Linked DNA regions of Caldimonas brevitalea. The protein of the gene in region 1 binds, or shares a complex with, the protein of each later gene. Links are inferred from orthologs where the notes say so. Each region holds a gene or a part of one and is shown in the gene's direction. Other genes may lie near its edges.

Region 1 (4,362 bases):
CAGCCCGAGGCCGCCTCCGGCTACATCGACAAGCCCGGCTGGAGCACCCGCAAGTTTGCCGTCGCCGCTGCCAACCCGCTCGCGACCGACGCGGGCTACCAGATCCTGAAGGCCGGCGGCTCCGCGCTCGATGCCGCGATTGCCGTGCAGATGGTGCTGACGCTGGTCGAGCCGCAATCGAGCGGCCTGGGCGGCGGCGCCTTCCTGCTGCACTGGGACGGTGGTCGACTGGAGGCCTTCGACGGCCGCGAAACCGCCCCGGCCGCCGCGAACGAGCAGCTCTTCGTGGGCGCCGACGGCAAGCCGATGAGCTTTTACGACGCGGTGGTCGGTGGCCGCTCGGTCGGGGTGCCCGGCGTGCTGCGCATGCTCGAGACGGCACACCGGCAGCACGGCAAGCTGCCCTGGGCCACGCTGTTCGAGCCGGCCATCGCGCTGGCCGAAAACGGCTTCAAGGTCAGCCCCCGGCTGAACACTTTGCTCAAGACCGAACAGCACCTGAAGAAAGACGAAGGCGCCGCCCGCTATTTCTACAAGCCCGACGGCGACCCGCGCGACGCCGGCATGGTGGTGCGCAACCCTGCCCTGGCCGAACTGCTGCGCGACATCGCCAAACAAGGCGCCGACGCCTTCTACCGCGGCCCGGTCGCGCGCGACATCGTGGCCAAGGTGCGCAGCCACCCGACCAACCCCGGCAGCCTCAGCGAGGAGGACCTGGCGGGCTACCAGCCCAAGAAGCGCGAGCCGCTGTGCACCGACTGGCAACGGTATCGGTTGTGCGGCTTCCCGCCGCCTTCGTCGGGCCACATCGCGGTGGCCCAGATCCTCGGCGTGATGGCGCACCTGCCGCGGGTGGCGCAGCCGCTCGAGGCCGACGTGCCCAGCGTCGACCTGCTGCACCAATACACCGAGGCAGCCCGACTGGCGTTCGCCGACCGCGCCCTCTATGTGGCCGACCCCGATTTCGTCTCTCCGCCGGCAGGCTCCTGGCACAGCCTGGTCGACCCCACGTATCTGAAAGAGCGCGCCGCGCTGGTGGGCCCGCAGTCGATGAAGACGGCCCAACCGGGCACGCCGCGAGGCGCGACCGTGTCCTGGGCGCCGCAGCCGGACCAGCTCGAGTACGGCACCTCGCACATCTCGATCGTCGATGCCGACGGTCGCGCCATCGCGATGACGACCAGCATCGAGGACCAGTTCGGCTCGCGCCAGATGGTGCGCGGCTTCCTGCTGAACAACCAGCTGTCCGACTTCTCGTTCGCGCCGGCCGATGCCACCGGCAAGCCGGTCGCCAACCGCGTGCAGCCGGGCAAGCGGCCGCGCTCCAGCATGAGCCCCACCCTGGTGTTCGACAAGGCCAGCGGCCAGCTGGTGATGAGCGCCGGCTCGCCTGGCGGGGCGCAGATCATCCACTACACCGCCAAGACGCTGCTGGGCACACTCGACTGGGGTCTGAACGCACAACAGGCCATCGGGTTGCCGAATTTCGGCTCCACCAACGGCCCGACCCTGCTCGAGGAAAAGCGCTTCCCCGCCACCACGCTCGACGGGCTGAAAGCGCGCGGCCACGAGGTGCGCGAGACCAACATGACCAGCGGACTGCAGGCCATCCAGCGGACGCCCAACGGCTGGTTCGGCGGCGCCGATCCGCGTCGTGAAGGTGTGGTGATGGGAGACTGACGCGGGGCGCGCAGACGTCTCCATAGGTGGCCGATGTGAGTAGTCTGACTACGGCTCCTCCGAACTTCCTCAGGGTTCCGAGCCTGTTCCTGCAGGCTCTCTTTCCCCGGTGAGCCCGCCGAGGCACGAGGCCGACAACCCTGTACTTCGACTACTTCCGCAGCGACACCGCGGGCCCGCCGACGAGGCCCGCGGCAACGACCGCGCCCCCGGGCAGTTCGGTAGACTGCGGAAGTGATCCCGCCCAGCTTCAAACAAGACCTGCTCGCCCGTGTCGACATCGTCGAGATCGTCGGCCGCCATGTGCAGCTCAAGAAGGCCGGCATCAACTACAAGGGGCTGTGCCCCTTTCACGGCGAAAAAACCCCCAGCTTCACCGTCAGCCCGACCCGCCAGACCTACCACTGCTTCGGCTGCGGTGTCCATGGCAACGCGATCGACTTCCTGATGGAACAGACTGGGTTGGGATTCGTCGACGCCTTGAAAGATCTCGCGCAGCAATGCGGGCTCGAGGTGCCACAGGACGACACCTCGCCCGAGCAGCGCGCGCAGGCCGCACAAGCGCGCGAGCAGCAGGCCACGCTGACCGAGGTGTTGGCGAAGGCGGGTGAGCATTACCGCAAACAGCTCAAGCAAAGTCCGCGTGCGGTCGACTATTTGAAGCGCCGGGGCCTGACGGGCGAGGTCGCAGCCCGCTTCGGGCTGGGCTATGCGCCGGAGGGCTGGCGCGGGCTCGCGAGCGTCTTTCCGCGCTACGACGATCCGCTGCTGGAAACCTCGGGGCTGGTGATCGCGCAGGGCGAGGGAGACGACGTCAAGCGCTACGACCGGTTCCGAGACCGGGTGATGTTCCCGATCCGCAACGTCAAGGGCGAGACCATCGGTTTCGGCGGCCGGGTGCTCGACCAGGGCGAGCCGAAGTACCTCAACTCCCCCGAGACCCCGGTATTCGTGAAGGGCCGCGAGCTCTACGGGCTCTACGAGGCGCGCACCGCGCTGCGCCAGCTGGGCTATGCGCTGGTGGTCGAAGGGTATATGGACGTCGTCGCGCTGGCCCAGCTCGGGTTCCCCAACGCCGTCGCGACGCTCGGCACCGCCTGCACCGCCGACCACGTCCACAAGCTGTTCCGCTTCACCGACTCGGTGGTATTCAGCTTCGACGGCGACGCCGCCGGGCGCAAGGCCGCCGGCCGGGCGCTGGAAGCGGCCCTGCCCCACGCCACTGACACGCGCAACGTGCGCTTCTTGTTCCTTCCGCCGGAGCACGACCCCGACTCTTACGTGCGCGAATTCGGCGCCGAGGCCTTCCAAGAGCAGGTCGAACAAGCCGTGCCGTTGTCGCGCCAGCTGGTCGAGGCCGCGGCCGAGGGCTGCCGACTCGACACGCTGGAAGGCCGCTCGCAGATGCTCGCGGCGGCCCGGCCCTTGTGGTCGCTACTGCCCGAGGGAGCGCTGAAGCGGCAGCTGGTGGCCGTCCTGGCCGCCCGCGCCGAGATGTCGGCACAAGACGTGCTGGGTTTGTGGCAACAGGGGCAGGAGCGCCCGCGGGCGCGGCACGACGAAGCCACCGGCGACGCCCGGCCCGACGGCGGCACGCGGCCGCGCGAGGAGGGCTGGCGACGTCCGTCGCGCGAGGACCGCCCCGCCCGCCCGCCACGCCACGCGACCAAGCGCCAGCCCAGCACCCACGCCGACCATGCCGCCCGACTCATCCTCGAACACACCGGCTGGTGGGAATCCTTGCCCGCCGACGACCACCGGCTGCTGGCCGAACTGCCCGCGCCGCACGGCCCGCTGTTCTGCTGGATCGAGCAGCAGACCATGGAACACGGCCCGCAGCCGTGGTCGGCCGTGCGCGAAGCCGTACAGGAGCAGGCCTTCGGCGATTTCGCCCGCCGCCTGGTCGACGATGCCATCGCCACCGAGCAGCCGACCGAGGAATTGCTGCGCGTCGAACTGCGCATCGCACTCGACGAATTGCATTTGGCGGCCGACAAACTCGAGGCCGACCGCCTGGCCCAAGACCCGACCGCACGCGACGCCTATGCCGAGGTATTCCACCGCGTCATCAGCCGCCGCCAGGCCATCGAAGCCCTGCGAAAATCGCTCAGCAGCGCCGCGCCTCGCTGAGCCGCGGGTTGCTCCCATTTGACGAAACGAAATGTCTCGTCGATAATGGAAGGTTTGTTAGACGCGCGGCAAGAGTGACAGCAGCACCTCCGGGCCCCGGCCACCCTCGACAAGGGCGACAACAGGCCACCCATTACCCGCAAGGGCTGCCCTCGACATACGTTCACGCCAGCTTGCCCCATAGGAGCCGACGCTTGAGCCCCGACCAGATGTCCCCATCTAATCGGTCCGAGTGCCATCGGCCCATTCTGCCTGCCCGACACACAGGGGCCCGGCCCGGTTCGAGCCGCGTCTCGTGCCGCCTGGCCCGCCTGAGCCCCTGACCCATCCGAGGAAGTCCATGACCGCGAAGAAAAGCGCCCCCGCGAAAACCGCTAAGACCGGCGATGCCACCGCAGCCGAAGAAAAGAAGAAGGTGAGCAAAGCGGCCGTGAAAGACGACACCGCCAAGGCGACGGCCAAGCCCGCCCGCGCGGCCAAGGCGGCGCCGGCGGCAGAGGTCGGTGACGACGGCGGCAAGGCCAAGGCCAAACGCGGGCGCAAGCCGAAGGC
Region 2 (3,567 bases), 390 kb from region 1 along the record:
CAGCACAAGGTCTGAGGAGCCGAGACATGCAAGTGATCCTGCTCGAAAAAGTGGCCAACCTGGGCAACCTGGGTGACGTCGTCAAGGTCAAGGACGGCTACGCTCGCAACTTCCTGATCCCCACCGGTTCGGCCCGCCGTGCCACCGAAGGTGCGATCAAGGAATTCGAAGCCAAGCGTGCTGAACTCGAACGTGTGGCCGGCGAGAAGCTCGGCGCGGCGCAAGCCCAGGCTGAAAAGCTCAATGGCAAGACCGTGCAAGTGGCCCAGAAGGCTGGTGTCGATGGCCGCTTGTTCGGCTCCGTCACCAACTTCGACATCGCCGAAGGCCTGAAGGCACAAGGTTTCGAAGTGAACAAATCGCAAGTGCGCCTGCCCAACGGTCCGCTCAAGACCGTCGGCGAGCACCCCGTCTCGGTGGCGCTGCACACCGACGTGGTGGTCGACATCACGGTCGCCGTGGTGGCCGCGAACGACTGAACGTCGCGCATCCTGCAGCACTGTTTCAACAGTGCACGAAAGCCGGTCCTCGGGCCGGCTTTTTCTATTCTGGCGCCGGGTTATCCCCCGAGATCCCCAGGCGATCCACCGCTTTTCCACAGACTTGTGGACTGGTCCCGGCCCGGGTCGGGTCCTATCATTGCCGCCTATGTCCGCGATACTGTCAGGTTCTGATTTCGCCGATCGGCCTCGCGCTGCCGACGACGAAGTGGCGCGCTTGCGCATCCCTCCGCACTCGATCGAGGCCGAACAAAGTGTGCTGGGCGGGCTGCTGATCGACAACGCCGCATGGGACCGGGCCGGCGACATGCTCAGCGATGCGGACTTCTATCGCTTCGAGCACCGTTTGATCTATGCCGCCATCGCGGGGCTGATCAACGCCAGCAAGCCGGCGGACGTCATCACGGTGTACGAGCAGCTGCAAAGCCTGGGCAAGGCCGACGAGTGCGGTGGGCTGGCGTATCTCAACGCGCTCGCGCAGAGTGTGCCGAGCGCGGCCAACCTGGGCCGCTATGCCGAGATCGTCCGCGAGCGGGCTGTGCTGCGCAAGCTGGTCAGCGCGAGCGACGAGATCGCGACGGCCGCCTTCAACCCCCAGGGCCGGCCCGTGTCGGCCATCCTCGACGAGGCGGAAGGCAAGATCTTCAAGATCGGTGAAGAAGGCTCGCGGTCCAAGCAGGGCTTCCACTCGATGGACTCGCTGGTCGTCGACCTGCTGGACCGGGTGCAGGAGCTGGCCGAGAACGGCGCCGAAGATGTCACCGGCGTGCGCACCGGCTTCTTCGACCTGGACCGCATGACGGCCGGCCTGCAGCCCGGCGATCTGATCATCCTGGCGGCGCGTCCCTCGATGGGCAAGACCGCCTTCGCGCTCAACATCGGCGAGCATGTCGCGGTCAGCGAAGGCCTGCCCGTGGTGGTGTTCTCGATGGAAATGGGGGCTGCCCAGCTCGCGCTGCGGGTGGTGGGCTCGCTGGGGCGTATCGACCAATCGCATCTGCGCACCGGTTCGCTGCGGGACGACGAATGGTCGCGCCTGTCAGAGGCCGTCGAGAAGCTGCGCAACGCCAGCATCTTCATCGACGAGACGCCGGGCCTGAGCCCGACCGAGCTGCGGGCGCGGGCGCGGCGGCAGGCACGCCAATGTGGTCAGCTGGGCCTGATCATCATCGACTACCTGCAGCTGATGAGCGGCAACGGCGGCGGCAGCGAAGAGAACCGCGCGACCGTCATCGGTGAGATCTCGCGGGGCCTGAAGGCCTTGGCCAAGGAGTTGCGTTGCCCGGTGATCGCGCTGTCGCAGCTCAACCGCAGTGTCGAGACGCGCACCGACAAGCGCCCAATGATGAGTGACTTGCGCGAGTCCGGCGCCATTGAACAGGACGCCGACGTCATCATGTTCATCTACCGCGACGAGTACTACACCAAAGAGGCGTGCAAGGAGCCGGGCGTGTCCGAGATCATCATCGGCAAGCAGCGTAATGGCCCGGTGGGTACCGTCAAGCTGGCCTTCCTGAAGCCGCTGACCAAGTTCGAAAACCTCGCGCCCGGCTACACCGGGCCGGACGAATACTGACGCTAGCCCAGGCGGCTCGACGCTGAAGGCGCGAGAGCCGTCGACGTACCTCGCACAGTGCGGCACGGCAGGGCAGGCAAGGCGGACCATCGGGTAGGACCAGGCTGCCCGGCCCTCTGCGGGTCATATCGTTCACATGGCGTTCAGCGTGCAAGCGGACGCCGCCAGCTGCCCTCTGGAGGCTGCAAGACCCCGGGCGTTCCGGCGCCCGTTTCGGCAGCTTCCATCGCTTGGGTCAACTGGACGCTGGCTGGAGCGGCGCGCGGTCCCGGCAGTCGGCACACCTCCCTCCTTCAGCAGCAGACCGTCATCGACACCGGTGGCGAGCGTCGCGATGTCCAGCGGCAGGACCGAGCCCGAGTAGGGCGACGGCCGCTCACCACCGCAGCTGCCTCTTCTCACAGGCCCTGCCACCGATCTTGCGCATCGACGCTGCGTGGAAATCCGGGGTCGTGGTGCCGTTTTCCTCGGGGCAATCGTGACATCCCGTGCCTCAGAACGAGACGCTGGTCTAGATCAGCCAAACCCACCACTTGGCTCGTTGGCAATAGCGGCGCCCGAGAAGCTGATATTTCTGCTAGGTCACGGAAATTTCAGTCGCGTTTAAGCTGCGCAGGAACAAAAAAATAAACCGAGCCAAAATTTCTAAGGGTTTACCAGAGCCCGCATAACCCACCCACACCTTTTTGGTGCTGGGCTGCTTCAATTTAGTATGCCGCATCGAGCGGTATAGATGGCGTCGGTACGACGGTTTAAGTGACCGCCGAGGGTTCCCACAGGACCCTTTCCCATCCCCTACGCTTAGGGGAAACACGGTCGCGGGCGAGAAAAAGCTGGACTCTGCCTGGGTGAAGAAAAAGCACCGGAGGACCCGACAGTTCCGACCGTTCTAACGGTCTCGCTCTGAATTACCGCGCACCGCGGACTTTGATGGTTGCAATCAAGGTCCGGGTGTGCCGGTCACCGGAATTCCGTCGACCTCGAGTGCACCGTCCGAACGCGACGCCGTAAGGCCCGCCGAGGTGTTTATTCATGGATACCGCATAGAAATGCGACACCTTAGGGTGGGCGCATAGGGGATGGCATGCTTGCGCAACATTTACATTCTCCGCAACCCACCGCTGTTGAGCCCAACGGGGATTTTGATGAGCTGCTCCATGAAATTGTGTTGAAGGCGCAGAGAGCGACCAATCTGTCGCAGGCCGCGGATATCGTGCTGACCTTGGGCGGCCGTGTGGCGGGCGACGAGGCCATCAACATGTTGACCCTGGTCGAGCGGCAGCTGCTCGAGACCGGCGGAAGCCAAGCCATATTTCCCCGTATCGTAGGTCTGGGTGCGCTTGAGCCGGCGGCAACTTATCTGGGTGTGACGGGATACGGCCGCTTGCGGCTGTTCCAAGGTAAAACCTGCCCGAAGGACACCATCGCCTTCGCGAAGACGCAGATCGAGTCGGCAGCATACCGCGCACACGAAGAGCTTGATCAGCAGGA

The links. The genes of interacting proteins can lie anywhere in the genome.
Region 2: the proteins of dnaG (region 1) and dnaB are in contact, whole or in part, in a crystal structure (PDB 2R6A), measured with the Geobacillus stearothermophilus proteins. The link is inferred for Caldimonas brevitalea from one-to-one orthologs. Residues at the interface, in WP_049624496.1 of Geobacillus stearothermophilus: Lys456, Leu457, Leu458, Pro459, Ala460, Asn463, Ala464, Leu467, Leu535, Leu536, Ile537, Ala538, Gln544, Glu545, Asp548, Tyr549, His552; in WP_033016901.1 of Geobacillus stearothermophilus: Ser13, Glu15, Ala16, Gln18, Glu91, Leu92, Asp94, Ala95, Val96, Pro97, Thr98, Ala99, Ala100, Asn101, Tyr104, Tyr105, Ile108.

Annotation. Positions count from the first base shown.
Region 1 is NZ_CP011371.1:2,231,923-2,236,284, reverse strand. Bases 1,411-4,362 are described here. They hold dnaG (DNA primase), read left to right. Parts: upstream 1,411-1,914; coding sequence 1,915-3,810; downstream 3,811-4,362. Other genes in these bases: rpoD (RNA polymerase sigma factor RpoD), read left to right, coding at 4,151-4,362; ggt (gamma-glutamyltransferase), read left to right, coding at 1,411-1,680. In the rest of the region: more of ggt, read left to right, coding at 1-1,410. UniProt on the Escherichia coli protein: RNA polymerase that catalyzes the synthesis of short RNA molecules used as primers for DNA polymerase during DNA replication.
Region 2 is NZ_CP011371.1:2,621,257-2,624,823, forward strand. What follows is about bases 1-2,862. They hold dnaB (replicative DNA helicase), read left to right. Parts: upstream 1-648; coding sequence 649-2,076; downstream 2,077-2,862. Other genes in these bases: rpsR (30S ribosomal protein S18), read left to right, coding at 1-15; rplI (50S ribosomal protein L9), read left to right, coding at 27-479. Outside these bases: AAW51_RS30440 (hypothetical protein), read left to right, coding at 3,161-3,567. UniProt on the Escherichia coli protein: The main replicative DNA helicase, it participates in initiation and elongation during chromosome replication. Travels ahead of the DNA replisome, separating dsDNA into templates for DNA synthesis.